DNA from 2 places in the Bradyrhizobium sp. GW821-FHT13H06 genome. Region 1 is predicted to be linked to the other one. Evidence: predicted binding sites of a transcription regulator. Region 1 holds the regulator's gene; the other holds the start of a gene.
The links. Region 1 encodes LexA, which represses DNA repair genes until DNA is damaged. Its sites were predicted from a motif close to TGTTCNNNNTGTGTTCNG; they were not measured.
Positions count from the first base shown of each region.

Region 2: a site for LexA is predicted at 2,011-2,028, ahead of uvrA (excinuclease ABC subunit UvrA). Genes of this name have one in related genera too.

Region 1 covers NZ_JBXAPN010000001.1:200,103-207,830, forward strand. Annotated here, with positions in the region: partial or broken gene AC1RQP_RS00995 (ComEC/Rec2 family competence protein) at 1-917, shown strand, start outside; gene AC1RQP_RS01000 (hypothetical protein) at 1,041-1,475, opposite strand; gene lexA (transcriptional repressor LexA) at 1,961-2,662, opposite strand; gene AC1RQP_RS01010 (molybdopterin molybdotransferase MoeA) at 2,839-4,050, opposite strand; gene AC1RQP_RS01015 (hypothetical protein) at 4,259-4,465, opposite strand; gene AC1RQP_RS01020 (HAD-IA family hydrolase) at 4,632-5,255, opposite strand; gene AC1RQP_RS01025 (alpha-hydroxy acid oxidase) at 5,285-6,418, opposite strand; gene AC1RQP_RS01030 (S41 family peptidase) at 6,722-7,728, shown strand, end outside.
Region 2 covers NZ_JBXAPN010000001.1:310,006-317,733, forward strand. Annotated here, with positions in the region: gene uvrA (excinuclease ABC subunit UvrA) at 1-1,915, opposite strand, end outside; gene AC1RQP_RS01525 (outer membrane protein) at 2,203-2,901, opposite strand; gene AC1RQP_RS01530 (outer membrane protein) at 3,141-3,908, opposite strand; gene AC1RQP_RS01535 (single-stranded DNA-binding protein) at 4,349-4,843, shown strand; gene gyrA (DNA gyrase subunit A) at 5,226-7,728, shown strand, end outside.

The DNA.
Region 1 (7,728 bases):
TCGCCGGGCTTGCGACCACGCCCTATGCCGCCTTCCACTTCCACCGCGTGACGCCATACGGCGTGCTCGCCAATCTCGGCGCGATGCCGGTGGTCTCGGCGCTGGTGATGCCGGCGGGGCTGCTGGGATTGCTCGCAGCGCCTTTCGGGCTCGACGGCGCGTTCTGGTGGCTGATGGGGATCGGCATCGAGTGGATGGTCGCGGTCTCGCGCTGGGTGGCGGCTCTGCCCGGTGCAGTCGGCCGCATTCCCGCGTTCGGGATCGCGCCGCTGATCGCGGCGAGCCTCGGGATCATCGTGATGGGGCTGTTGCGCACGCCCCTGCGCTGGTCCGGTGCCCTGGTGCTGCTTGCCGCGATCCTCTGGGCGATGTCGGTGCGGCAGCCCGATATCCTGATTGCCGGGGATGGCGCGAGCGTCGCCGTGCGGGGCCGGGACGGGCGGCTGCATGTGATCCGCGCCGGCAAGGATGGCTTCCTGCTGAGGGAGTGGTTGGCTGCCGATGCCGATCCGCGCGATGCCGGCAGCGCCTCGCTGGCCGACGGTGTGTCGTGTGACGAGTCCGGCTGCGTGACGCCGCTCGCGGACGGACGGCTTGTCGCGTTGGCGTTGCGCATCGACGCTCTGGCTGATGATTGCAGCCGCGCCGCGCTGGTGGTGACGGCGCGGCCCACGCCGCCCGATTGCGCGGCGATGGTGGTCGACAGGCCGCGGCTCGCCAGTCAGGGCGCGCTGGCTCTGACGCAGAGCGGTGACGGCTTCTCGGTTCGGGCGGTGAGGGCGAGAGGCACGAGCCGCCCCTGGCTGCCGGCCGGCGCCGGCGAGGGGGATTTCGACGGCAGCCTTGCGCCGAAGACGGCCGTGCCCCGCAACCGGGACGCAACGCCATCGGAGACGGACTTGCAGGCGGACGATTGAGGAGCGATGCGGGAGAGGTCGGTCGGGATCTCGCAGCAGGACGCAAACCATACCATCTCGCCGGCCTCGGCCGGCGATGGCATTTCATTCCTGGCCCACGACCATCGGCCGGGGGCGACGACGTCAGCCGATCGGCAGGCGCGTGATCGTGGACCGCGTGTCGGCGACGATCTGCGGCTTGTGCTCGCGTTCGCCAACCGGCTGGGTCACCGGCAGTTGCAGCACGGTCGCGCGCTGGCCTTCGACGAGCTGTGTCACCAGCACGTATTTGCCGTCGGGGAATTCGATCGCGTCATGATGGCGATCGGGAATGTGCGGGTCGATCTTGCCGAACTTGCCGACGCGGGAGTTCACGGTGCGCGTCCAGATCCAGCGATTGTCGTAACGGACGTTGTCCGCGAAGGCGAGCTCCGTTCCCGGCAGCAAGCAGACCGCGACGGAGAGATCGGCTTCGGAGGCGAAGCCGCGCGTCGAGGTGCCGCGGAAGGTCGTCGTGACGATCGTCTCGCCGACTTCGGCGGGGCGCGTCGCGACAGCATGCAGGCTGTAGTCACACATCGGGTGCTCCTCATGCGAAGATAGCAACCCGCACCTCTTTTTGAGGCGCAGGCCTCTATCAGGGTGGAAGCACGCAACGCTCTGCTTCGTTGTAGGCAAATCTGCGGCTGGACGCCGCAAGCCGCGATCACATTATCTTTCCCGGATTCGATAGGAACAAAGCCGACGCCTGTGTATTCGGAAGGCGCGTGTCGGCGCCTCGCGGCGCCGACCAGCCAGAGCATTGCCAGCTCGCTTGCCGAATGGCGGTGCGATTGTATGGCAACGGCTTACGTCGCTGATGCTGCGATCGGCGCCGCAACATCGTCCATGGAAAGTCTGGCGCATCACGTGTCCTCGAACTCTCAGGCCCGCGAAGCGATGCTGCGTCGTGCGGCGTGTCGAGGATGGCGCCGAAAGAGGGGGCCGGACAATCTGAGCAGAACCGGAAAAACCATCCAGCCGGAGCGGACAGTGATCCGCTCCAATAGATATCGAACGACCGCTCAGTACTTGCGGTAAAGCCCGATCAGCTTGCCCTGAATCTTCACGCGGTTCGGCGGAAGAATGCGGACTTCATAGGCGGCATTGGCGGGCTCGAGCGCGATAGAGGCCCCGCGGCGGCGGAAGCGCTTGAGCGTGGCTTCCTCGTCGTCGATCAGCGCCACCACGATGTCGCCGGTATCGGCGCTCTCGTTGCGCTGGATCAGCGCCATGTCGCCGTCGAGGATGCCGGCCTCGACCATCGAATCGCCGCGCACTTCGAGCGCGTAGTGCTCGCCCGAGCCGAGCATGTCAGGCGGCACGCTGATGGTGTGGCTGCGGGTCTGCAGCGCCTCGATCGGCGTGCCGGCCGCGATGCGGCCCATCACGGGCACCGCGACGGGACGCTCGCCCTCGTCCACAGGCGGGCTGGAGGTCGTGCGGACCTTGCCGAGATTGCCCTCGATGACGCTCGGCGTGAAGCCGCGGCGACTGCCGGCGGCGGCCTGCAACTCGGGCAGCTTGATCACCTCGATGGCGCGGGCGCGGTTGGGCAGGCGGCGGATGAAGCCGCGCTCCTCAAGCGCAGTGATCAGGCGATGGATGCCTGACTTCGAGCGCAGGTCGAGCGCATCCTTCATCTCGTCGAAGGACGGCGGCACGCCGCTTTCCTTCAGACGTTCGCTGATGAATCGCAGAAGCTCGTATTGTTTGCGCGTCAACATCTCGACCAAAGTCCCCCGGTTGATGTCGTTCAATTCCGAGACGAGGAAGTCAGCGATAAGCTGCTACACGTTCGAAACAAATCATGAACGGACACTATATGTTCGATATGTGTTCCGCAACTGCTTAATTTACGGTGAACAGAGCGAAGCTCGCGCCATGCGTGTGGCCGTGCAGCTCACACCGGCAGGCGCAGCACCTCGCAAGGCGTGCCGGCCTCGGCCCTCGGCGCGAACGGTGCGCGCACGAGAAGTACCTGCGCCGCAGCGAGATTCGCAAGCAGAGAGGAGTCCTGATGGCTGACGGGAAGGGCGACGAGCGTGCCGTCGTCACGCTGTTCCAGGCGCGCACGCAGATAATCCTCGCGTTGGTCATTGGCACCGAGATCGCGGCCCAGCACGGCGCGCTCGCGGCGATGATGAATCATTGAACGGCCCGACAGGGCGCGAATCAACGGCACCATGAACAGGAAGGCGCACACGTAGGACGACACGGGATTGCCGGGCAGGCCGATCACGCGCATTGCGCCGAGCCGTCCGTGCATCATCGGCTTGCCGGGCCGAATCGCGATCTTCCAGAACGCCATCGAGATGCCTTCGTCCTTGAGCGCCTGCTGGACCAGATCGTGGTCGCCGACCGAGGCACCGCCGGTCGTGATCAGGATGTCGGCGCCGCTCTCCCGGGCGCGACGGATGCCGGCGGAAGTGGCCTCCAGCGTATCGGCGGCAATGCCGAGGTCGATGGTCTCGGCGCCCGCGCTGCGGGCGAGCGCGTGCAGGGCATAGCCATTGGAATAGACGATCTGGCCGTGACCGGGCGTGGTGCCGGGCATCACCAGCTCGTCGCCGGTGGCGAGAATCGCGACCCTCGGACGGCGGCAGACGGCGAGATGCGGGTGATTCATTCCGGCGGCCAGCGCGAGATCGCGCTCCGTGAGACGGCTTCCCTTGCGGAGCAGCACGTCTCCCTCGCGGAAGTCGACGCCGGCGGAACGGATGTGCCGCCCGGAAATCGCGGCTTCCTTGATCGTGACGAGCTTGCCTTCCGCGACAGTGTCTTCCTGGATCACGACCGCATCGGCCCCGTCGGGAACGACGCCGCCGGTGAAGATCCGCACGGCTTCGCCGGGGCCAACCCTTCCCGCGAACGGACGACCCGCCGCGACCTCGCCGACCACCGTCAGCCTGGAATCGACCGTTGCCGCGTCAGCCGCGCGCACGGCATAGCCATCCATCGCCGACATGGCCTGCGGTGGCTGCGTGCGCCGCGCCGCGACGTCGCGCGCAAGCACGCGATGATAGGCCTCATCGAGGGAAACCATCTCTTCAGGTAGCGGCTCTGCATCCGCCAGCACCGCGGCAAGCGCGTCAGAAACGGGCATGAGGGCCACGGGCGGAAACTCCTGCAAATCGTTGGCGAGAGTTCTAGCCGAGTGCAGGCGCGAGGCAAAGCAGCACGCAGGATGATTTATCCGGCGCGATTTCCGTCGCGGCGGCGGCAGTTCAAGTCCGTCGCGGCATGATCCTGAAGGCGAGACAGACCGGCACGAGGATGGCCATGGCGAGGACGAGAATGACGAGCGCCACGGCCGACATCGGTCAACGTCCTGCCGGATCGCTCGGACCGACGTCCGGTGCGACGTCGGGAGCTCTGGGATTCGGATCCTTGTCAGGCAGCGGATCGGCCAGGGACTTCAGGTCGGCCGCCTTGCTGATCAGCTTGGCGGAAAGGTCAGAATCCGAGGTGGTTCTGGCGAATTCAAGCAGGAGAGAGGCTTGCTTGGTGAGATAGGTTTTGCCCAGCACGTCGATCAATCCGATGTAGAAGTCCCAACGGACTCATGAGTCCGAAGGGTGGTACTCCGTTCCCGGAACTCCGTACAAAAATGCACAAAGCGGCTCGGTTCCTCATCTCCTGCAAATTTGGCTCCGGGAACCGCGGGCATGACCTGTCGCGGCGACTGCCTGGCATTCAGATGCCAAGCGCCCTCAACGCGTTCCCGACGTCGCCTGGCGACGTCACGTGCACGGCATTCAAGCCGCGCGCCCGCGCGCCCTCGATGTTCTCGGCGAGGTCATCGAAGAATACGATGCGACCGGCGGGCACGCCGATCGCGGCGACGACGTGGTCGAACGCCTCCGCGTCCGGTTTGCGCAGGCCGATGCTGGACGACAGATACAGCTCGCGGAAGTGGCCGAGCACGCCGGCATATTCCTTCGAGAAATAGTCCACATGCGGCCGATTGGTGTTGGAGAAGGCATAGAGCGGCATCTGCTTCGCCGCGCGCGGCAACAGCTCGGCGATGTCGGGCATCTCGCCTGCGAAGATCGCGTTCCAGCCTTCCAGGAACTGCGCGTCCGAGATGCCGATTCCGAGTGACGCGCGCAGCGAGGCGAAATAGTCCTCGTCGCTGATCTTGCCCATCTCGTGCAGCCGGTAGGCCTCATCACGCACATAGCGCGCGACGATGGCCTCGGGCTGGCAGCCGGCATGTCCCGCCCAGCAGGCGATCGCCTTGGAGAAGTCGATGTCGAGCACCACGCGCCCGAGGTCGAACAGAAGCGCATCCGCGCTGCCGGGAGTAAGCGATGTCATTGCGTCCTTTTCACTTCAGTATCGGCCAGTCAGTAGCGATAGGGCTCATGGTCGAACAGCGGGAACGCGCTGAACACGCTGGGCGCGTTGGTGGCGGTCGCCGGATGGAGGCAGGATTTGTCGACCTCGGCGAATGAGGTGGCGCCCAGGAGGCCAAGGCAGCGCAGCACCTCGTCCTCGAGCAGTTCCAGCATCCGGGTGACACCGGCTTCGCCCGCCGCCGCCAGCGCCCAGCATTGCAGCCGGCCGATGCCGACGAGGTCCGCGCCCGCCGCGATCGCCTTGACGATGTCGGTGCCGCGACAGATGCCGCCGTCGACCATGATCTTGGCGCGGCCCTTCACGGCATCGACGATCTCGGGCAGCACATGCATGGCGCCGCGGCCGTGGTCGAGCTGGCGGCCGCCATGGTTGGAGACGTAAATCCACTCGACGCCGTGATCGAGCGCGATCAGCGCGTCCTCGGCGGTGGCAATGCCCTTGAGGATCAGCGGTATTTTGAACTTGTCCTTGATCATCTTCACGGTCCGCCATTCCAGACCCTTCTGGAAATCGCCGCCGGTGGCGCGCAGACGGCTCTCGCGAACGTAGCGCTTGGCGATGTCGCGTTCACGACGGCTGTAGTGGGCGGTGTCGACGGTCAGGCAGAAGGCGGCATAGGCGTTCTGCTCGGCCCGGCTGACGACATCGGCGACGAAGGCATCGTCGCCGCGGACATAAAGCTGATAGAGTCGCAGCGCGTCGGGTGCGGCTTCGGCGGTCGTCTCCAGTCCTGGCTCGGATACCGAGCTCAGCATGTGCGCCGCACCGAAAGTGCCGGCGGCGCGTGCCACGCTTGCCGCGCCATCCGGATCGAAGATCTCGAGGGCGCCGACCGGGGCGAGCACCACCGGCAGGCGCATCCTGCGGCCGAATTGATCGACCCCTCCGTCGACCCTGCGGACATCGCGCAGCACGCGCGGGCGGAAGGCGATCTCGTCCAGCGCCATGCGGTTGCGGCGCATCGTGGTCTCGGTCTCGGCCGCGCCGACGATGTAGTCCCAGGCGTTCTGGTTCAGGTTGGCGCGCGCTTTCCGGATGAACTCGTGCAGGTTCTGGAACGGCTCGCTGCTGGCGCCGAGTTCGACGTTCCTTTCAGGCCGGATGCGGGGCGCTTCGTTCATTGTTGTCCTCCCGAGAATTTGAAGTCTTATCGTCATCGCCTATCGCGTCCGGCCCTCCAAAACCATCCTAAAATCGCATAGCTGCGAGGCGTGGGCGGCCCGACCGGTTTGCGCTTGCGCGAAACAGTTTCGGAACGTTGCCAAAAGTTTAGTCCAAGGCGAAGGGATTTCTTCGGTATACCCGCCAGCGTGGCATCCCGGCCATGAAGAAACCGGAATGGTATTGTGAGAAGTGGGCTGGATCGCCATTTGCATGGCGCTCCCAAGCCGAAGAGAACCGCCAAGCAAAAGGCTACGTCATCCATGCGGAAAACCCTGCTGTTCCCCCTCGGCGCGCTCACCGGAGCGTGTCTGACTCTTCTGGTAGCCGGCCCGCACAGCGGAGTATGGGCGGCGCGGGCGGCAGCGAGCGCGGATGATGCCTATTCCCAGCTCAATTTGTTCGGCGCGGTGTTCGAGCGGGTCAAGGCCAGCTATGTCGAGAAGCCCGACAACGCCAAGCTGATCGAGGGCGCGATCACCGGCATGGTGACCTCGCTCGATCCGCACTCACGCTACATGAACGCCAAGGCCTGGACCGAGATGCAGGAGACCACCTCCGGCGAGTTCGGCGGGCTCGGCATCGAGGTCACCATGGAGGAGGGCCTCGTCAAGGTGGTCTCGCCGATCGACGATACGCCGGCCTCGAAGGCCGGCATCATGTCCGGCGACCTCATCAGCAAGATCGACGGCGAGGCGGTGCAGGGCATGACGCTCGAGCAGGCCGTCAACAAGATGAAGGGCCCGGTCGACACCAAGACCAAGCTCACCATCGTGCGCAAGGGCGCGGACGCGCCGCTCGACGTTTCGATCACGCGCGAAATCATCCATGTGCGCCCGGTGCGCTTCCACGTCGAGAACGGCGACATCGGTTATATCCGCGTCACCTCTTTCAACGAGCAGACCACCGACGGACTGAAGAAGGCGATCGCGTCGATCTCCAGGCAGGTCCCGGCCGAGAAGCTCGCAGGCTACGTGATGGATCTGCGCAACAATCCGGGCGGACTGCTCGATCAGGCCGTATCGGTGTCGAGCGCCTTCCTGCAGCGGGGCGAGGTCGTCTCGACCCGCGGCCGCAATCCGGAAGAGACGCAGCGTTTCACCGCGCATGGCGGCGATCTCACCAAGGGCAAGCCGCTCGTGGTCCTGATCAACGGCGGATCGGCCTCGGCCTCGGAGATCGTGGCCGGCGCGCTGCACGACCACAAGCGCGCGACGCTGATCGGCACGCGCTCGTTCGGCAAGGGTTCGGTGCAGACCATCATTCCGCT
Region 2 (7,728 bases), 110 kb from region 1:
CCTCGACCTCGAGCTCGCCGGTCAGATACTTGCCGGTCAGCGATTTCGGGTTGCGCATGATCTCGGCGGGCGTGCCTTCGGCGACGATGTGGCCGCCATGCATGCCGGCGCCGGGGCCGATGTCGAGGACGTAGTCGGCGAGGCGGATGGCGTCCTCGTCATGCTCGACCACGACCACGGTGTTGCCGAGGTCGCGCAGCCGCTTCAGCGTGTCGAGCAGGCGGGCGTTGTCGCGCTGGTGCAGGCCGATCGAGGGCTCGTCGAGCACGTAGAGCACGCCCGTCAGGCCCGAGCCGATCTGCGAGGCCAGGCGGATGCGCTGGCTCTCGCCGCCGGACAGCGTGCCGGAGGAGCGGGACAGCGTGAGATAGTTGAGGCCGACATCGAGCAGGAAGGTCAGGCGCTCGCGGATCTCTTTCAGGATGCGGCCGGCGATCTCGTTCTGCTGCGCGTTGAGCGCGCCGGGCACGGTCTCGAACCACTCGCCGGCCTTCCTGACCGACAGCTCCGAGATCTCGCCGATATGCTTGCCGCCGACCTTGACGCAGAGCGCCTCGGGCTTGAGGCGAAAACCCTTGCAGCCCTCGCAGGGGACGTCGTGGAAATATTTCGCCAGCTCCTCGCGCGCCCACTCGCTCTCGGTCTCGCGATAGCGGCGGTTGATGTTGGTGATGACGCCCTCGAACGGCTTCTTGGTGTCGTAGGAGCGGACCCCGTCCTCGTAGGAGAACTTGATCTCGTCGTCGCCGGAGCCGTAGAGGATCGCGTCTCGCGTCTTCTTCGGCAGATCCTTCCACTTGGTATCGAGCGTGAACTTGTAATGCTTGCCGAGCGCGGTCAGCGTCTGCACGTAATAGGGCGATGAGGATTTGGCCCAGGGCGCGATCGCGCCCTTGCGCAGCGTCAGGTCCTTTTCGGGGATGACGAGGTCCTCGTCGACATGCTGCTCGACGCCGAGCCCGCCGCAGGCCGGGCAGGCGCCATAGGGATTGTTGAACGAGAACAGGCGCGGCTCGATCTCGGGGATGGTGAAGCCGGAGACCGGACAGGCGAACTTTTCCGAGAACAGGATGCGTTCGGGACCGCTCTTGTCGTGGATCTTCGCGGTCTTCTTTTTCTCTTTCTCTTCGGCAGGCGCGGACGCCGGCGCGTCGGCGAACTCGACGACGGCGAGGCCCTCGGCGAGCTTCAGCGCGGTCTCGAAGCTTTCTGCGAGGCGCTGGCCGATGTCGGCGCGTACGACGATGCGGTCGACGACGACGTCGATGTCGTGCGGGAATTTCTTGTCCAGCGTCGGCGCTTCCGCGAGCTCATGGAAGGTGCCGTCGATCTTGACGCGCTGGAAGCCCTTCTTGAGCCATTCGGCAAGCTCCTTCCTGTACTCGCCCTTGCGGCCGCGCACGACCGGCGCGAGCAGATAGAGGCGGGTGCCTTCGGGCAGCGCCAGCACGCGGTCGACCATCTGGGAGACGGTCTGGCTCTCGATCGGCAGGCCCGTGGCCGGCGAATAGGGTACGCCGACGCGGGCCCAGAGCAGGCGCATGTAGTCGTAGATCTCGGTCACCGTGCCCACCGTGGAGCGTGGGTTCTTCGACGTCGTCTTCTGCTCGATCGAGATCGCCGGTGACAGACCATCGATCTGGTCGACGTCGGGCTTCTGCATCATCTCGAGGAACTGGCGGGCATAGGCCGACAGCGATTCGACGTAGCGGCGCTGGCCCTCGGCGTAGATGGTGTCGAAGGCGAGCGAGGATTTGCCGGAACCGGAGAGGCCGGTGAACACCACCAGCTTGTCGCGGGGGATCTCGACGTCGATGTTCTTGAGATTGTGCTCGCGCGCGCCACGGATTGTAATTGCGCGCAGGCTGGAGCCCGCGTTCTGTTGTTGGCGCTTCGCCTTGATCACTTCGTCCATCCCGCTGGTCCTTAAGGAATCCAAAGACGCGCGATCGCGCCAATGTTGAAGGCGCGCTTCGCCCGGAACCGGGAACGGCGCCGATGGGTATGGCAGCGAACGTAGGAAGAACGGCGGCGGATTTCCAGTGCGACTTGCGAATCGTCAACGGATTGTTGGCGCGCTGGCGGCATCTGGCAGCAGCGGGGAGTGGAAACTTCGCGCGAAGTGTCCGGCAAAACAAAAAGGCCGGCGCTGGCGCCGGCCTTTCGTGACGATATGACGTCGGTCGCGATCGGTACTTCAGATCAGTACTTGGCGACGACCGGGGCGCCGAAGTGATAGTTCACGCCGACCTGGACGGTGTGGAAGTTGATCGTGCCAGACGCCAGCGGAGCGCCAAGGTTGGAGAAGTAGGTCTCGCTGCCGAGGCTGCGATAGAGATACTCGCCCTTGACCGACCACTGCGGCGCGAAGAACGCTTCGACGCCGGCGCCGACGGTCCAGCCGGAGTGCCACTTGCTGTCGGAGACGCTCACGCCGAGCGCGCTGAGGGTGACCTTGTTGTCGATCCAGGCGTAACCACCGGTGCCGTACAGCAGGATGTTGTTGACGGCCCAGCCGATGCGGCCGCGCACGGTGCCCATGGCGTCGGTCTTCGAGCTCAGCGTGGCGGTGGCAACGCCGAAGCCGGGGACGACGGTCGCGCCGGTGACCGAAGCGCTGACGTCAGCCCAGGCGCCGTCGGCCTCGAGACCGAACACGACGTTGCCGGTCTGCCAGTTGTAGCCGGCGGTACCGCCGACGAAGCCGCCGTTCATCTTCGGATCGGTCGAGGACTCTTCCCAAGCGCCGCCGCCGACGACACCGAGATAGAAGCCGGTCCAGTTGTAAACAGCGGCCGGAGCGATCGGAGCCTTGGTGTAGGGGCGGGCCGCAAGGTCGGCGGCCGAGGCCGGAGCGGCGAGAGCGAACAAACAGGCCGAAGCCAACAAAACCTTTTTCATCTTCAACTAAATCCCAGTCCCAGTTTCTGTTATTGCCTTCCGTGACCGGAAGGGCAGCGGACTCAACGGCCCAACTGAGGTTGTGCTTACACCACCAAAGCCGCAAGTTGTGTCTCCGAAAAGCCACAACGACGCAAAAGGTAATGGTTACTGACTCGTTTCCCGGCGATCAGTGCGCGCCCAAAGCAGAAAGGCCGGCGCGAGGCCGGCCTTTGTTCTCCAACAATATCAGCGAGATATCAGTACCTTGCGATCATCGGGCCGCCCCAGCGATAGTTCAACCGGATGAGACCGATATCGACGTCCTGGCCGATGCGATTGGAGGCAGTGAAAACACCGAGCGGAGCCGTGACAAAATTGCCGGATCCGGTGAAGTCGATCGTGCGGTGGCCCAGGAAGATGTGATCGTACTCGAAGCCGACCGACCAGTTCGGCGCAAATCCGAACTCGACGCCCACGCCCACTGTACCGCCCCAACGGGTCTCGTTGGCCCGGTCGAACTCGAGGCCGGTCGCCACATCGTAGGTCCGATAGCGATCGCCGACGACGGCGGCGCCGCCCTTCACGTAGAGCAAAACGTTGTTCCAGGCATAGCCGATCTGCCCGGTGATCAAACCGAAAGAGTCGATCGTGGACTGGTTGCGAAGGCCGGACACCGCGCTGATGTTGTCGCCGGTAAAGTCGGCCCAGTTGCCCTGGCCTTCGAAGCCGAACACCCAGTTCGTCGACTGCCAGCGGTAGCCCACCTGGCCACCGACGGTGCCGCCCGTCGCATTGTGACAGCCCTCGCCGACCAGAACGCCGGTCGCCGGAGTCACGAAGTCCCAGCACTTGCGGCTTGTGCCACCGCCGCCGTTGATGCCGATGTAGAAGCCGCTCCAGTCGTAGATGGCGGCGATCGGCGGTGGAGCCTTGGTGTAGGGACGGGCGGCAAGATCGGCCGCGCTTGCGGGGGCCGCCAGCCCCAACGCCATTGCACTGATTGCACCAAAAAGAATCTTATTCATTGCAGTCTCCCCAGTTTCGCCCGCTTCTCGAAGTCCCCGAAGCGGGCTGATCAGGCGCGACGCCCATATGAACTAATTCCAAGGCAACGATAGCCCAAGGAAAGGGCAAAATCCGTCTCCGAAATGCCACACTCGCCTACTGATTGAATTGGCTCTAACTTGATGAATGTTAAGCGGTTTTCGTCCTTCTCGGGAACCCGGAAAAGTTCCATCCGGGTTCCGCGCAATCGGCGTGTGACCAGTATCTGTTCAGTGCTTTTGGCGCGAAGAACAAATCTGGAACGTAGCCGGACGGGATGCTATATGTGGGGATAACCTTGGGGGTGGCGGGCTGATCGGCGTCCGCAAGCGTATAGGGTCGCGTCAACGGGGCGCAGAGGAACGCGGGCAGCGGGATTCGCCCTTTTGGAATTCAGTGGCATTCGGAGTGGAGAGCGGCGATGGCGGGAAGCGTCAACAAGGTCATTCTGGTTGGAAATCTCGGCAAGGATCCTGAAATCCGCCGTACCCAGGACGGGCGGCCAATCGCGAATCTGAGCATCGCCACCTCGGAGACATGGCGTGACAAGGCGACCGGCGAGCGCAAGGAGAAGACCGAGTGGCACCGCGTCGTGATCTTCAATGAAGGGCTCTGCAAGGTTGCCGAACAGTATCTGAAGAAGGGCGCGAAGGTTTACATCGAGGGCGCGCTGCAGACCCGCAAATGGACCGACCAGAGCGGCGTCGAGAAGTACTCGACCGAGGTCGTGCTCCAGGGCTTCAACTCGACGCTGACGATGCTCGATGGCCGCGGTGGCGGCGGAGGAGGCGGCAGCTTCGGCGACGAGCCGGGCGGCGATTTCGGCTCCTCCGGTCCCGTCAGCAGCGCACCGCGCCGTCCCGTCGCCGCCGGCGGCGGCCGCAACAGCGACATGGACGACGATATCCCGTTCTGAGGACGAGGATCGAGAGACGCCGAGCGGACGGAGCTTGGCGTTTCGTATCAGCAGTTCTGCCTAATCGATGGAGCGGGCTCGGGTTTTCCGGGCCCGTTTCATGTTCGGCTTGAACTCAAATCGTTGCGACATCGAGGGGATGGCCGATCGCGGCTCCCGGCTGCTGCGAACGGGGCTCGCGGGGCCTCCCTGGCTGCGCGGATTCTGGGGCATGGCGGCGGTTCCGCGGAGCCATTTCCGGGGCTGTCCGAGATATCCTGTTCTAAGCCGTAAGCCATTGGAAAAATAAGCGGAAAAAGCGCTTCTCGGCCCTCCGCGAGGGTGGTTATCCGCCCCCCGATGCGCTATATGATTCCCAGACAAAATCTCACCGGATTCCCCCTTGGCTGACGACGACAACAAGCCCGGCGACCAGCCGGCGCAACCCTCGGACATTCGCCCCGTCTCCATCTTCGAGGAGATGAAGAAGTCGTACCTCGACTACGCCATGAGCGTGATCGTGGCACGTGCGCTGCCCGATGCGCGCGACGGCCTGAAGCCGGTACACCGCCGCATCCTGTTCTCGATGAACGAGCAGGGGCACACGCCCGACAAGAAGTACGTCAAGTCCGCCCGCGTGGTCGGCGACGTCATCGGTAAGTATCACCCGCACGGCGACCAGTCGATCTACGACGCCATGGTCCGCATGGCGCAGGACTTCTCGATGCGCGTGCCGCTGATCGACGGTCAGGGCAATTTCGGTTCGGTCGACGGCGATCCCCCGGCCGCCTATCGTTACACCGAAGCGCGCCTGACGAAGGCGGCGCTGGCTCTGCTGGCCGACATCGACAAGGACACCGTCGACTTCCAGCCGAACTACGACAACAACGAGACCGAGCCATCGGTCTTGCCGGCCAAGTTCCCGAACCTTCTCGTCAACGGCGCGGGCGGCATCGCGGTCGGCATGGCGACCAACATCCCGCCGCACAATCTCGGCGAGGTCATCGACGCCTGCGTCGCTCTGATCGACAACCCTGCGCTCACTATTGACGAGCTCATCAACATCGTGCCGGGACCTGACTTCCCGACCGGCGGCGTCATTCTCGGACGTGCGGGCATCCGCGCCGCCTATCACCTCGGCCGCGGCTCGATCGTCATGCGCGGCAAGGTCGCGATCGAGACCATCCGCAAGGAGCGCGAGGCGCTCATCATCACCGAGATTCCGTACCAGGTGAACAAGGCGACGATGGTCGAGCGCATCGCCGAGCTGGTGAAGGAAAAGAAGATCGAGGGCATCGGCGACCTGCGCGATGAATCCGACCGCGAAGGTTACCGCGTCGTCATCGAGTTGAAGCGCGACGCCGTGCCAGATGTGGTGCTGAACCAGCTGTATAGATTCACGCCGCTGCAGACGAGCTTCGGCGTCAACATGGTGGCGCTCGACAGCGGCCGTCCGCGGATCATGCATCTGAAGGAGCTGCTGGCGATCTTTGTCGACTTCCGTGAGCGGGTTGTCACGCGGCGCACCAAGTACCTGCTCGCCAAGGCGCGCGATCGGGCGCATATCCTGGTCGGTCTCGCGATCGCAGTCGCCAATATCGACGAGATGATCCGCGTTATCCGGAGTTCGCCCGACCCGACTACCGCCCGCGACACCCTGATGTCGCGCGACTGGCCGGCCCGGGACGTCGAGGACATGCTGACGCTGATCGACGATCCGCGTCATCGCATGAGTGCGGATGGCACGATCCGGCTGTCGATGGAACAAGCGAGAGCTATTCTCGATCTGCGCCTTCAGCGCCTTACCGCACTCGGCCGTGACGAAATCCGCGACGAGCTCGACAAGCTCGCCAGCGAGATCGCCGATTATCTCGACATCCTGCGCTCGCGCGAGCGCGTGCTGGGCATCATCAAGACCGAGCTCGCCGAGGTGAAGGCGGAGTTCGCCACGCCACGCCGCACCGTGATCATGGAGCAGGAAGGCGAGGTCGAGGACGAGGACCTGATCCAGCGCGAGGACATGGTCGTCACCGTCTCCCACGCCGGCTACGTCAAGCGCGTGCCGCTGTCGGCCTACCGCGCGCAGCGCCGCGGCGGCAAGGGCCGCTCCGGCATGCAGACCCGCGACGAGGATTTCGTCAGCCGCCTGTTCGTCGCCTCCACCCACACGCCGGTGCTGTTCTTCTCCTCGCGCGGCCAGGTCTACAAGGAAAAGGTCTGGCGGCTGCCGATGGCTGCGCCGAACGCGCGCGGCAAGGCGATGATCAACATCCTGCCGCTGGAGCAGGGCGAGCGCATCACCACCATCATGCCGCTGCCGGAGGATGAATCGACCTGGGGCAATCTCGACGTGATGTTCGCCACCACCGGCGGCAACGTCCGCCGCAACAAGCTGTCCGACTTCGTCGACGTCCGCCGCTCCGGCATCATCGCGATGAAGCTCGACGACAACGAGGCGATCGTCGACGTGCAGATATGCACCGAGCGCGACGACGTGCTCCTGACGGCTGCCGGCGGCCAGTGCATCCGCTTCCCCGTTACCGACGTGCGCGTGTTCACCGGACGAACCTCGATGGGCGTGCGTGGCATCGCGCTTGCCGAGGGCGACAAGGTGATCTCGCTGGCGATCCTGCGCCATGTCGAGACCGCGTCCGACGAGCGCTCGGCGTACCTGAAGATGCGCCGAGCGGTGGCCGGCGAAGCCGCGGCGGAAGAGGTTCCGGCCGATGCAGAGGCCGAGGAGACCTCCGGCAGCTTCCAGCTGTCGCAGGAGCGTTATGCCGAGATGTCGGCGCAGGAGCAGGTCGTGCTGACCGTCTCCGTCAACGGCTACGGCAAGCGGACCTCGTCCTACGAGTACCGCACCACGGGCCGCGGCGGCAAAGGCATCGTCGCCATGAGCGTCA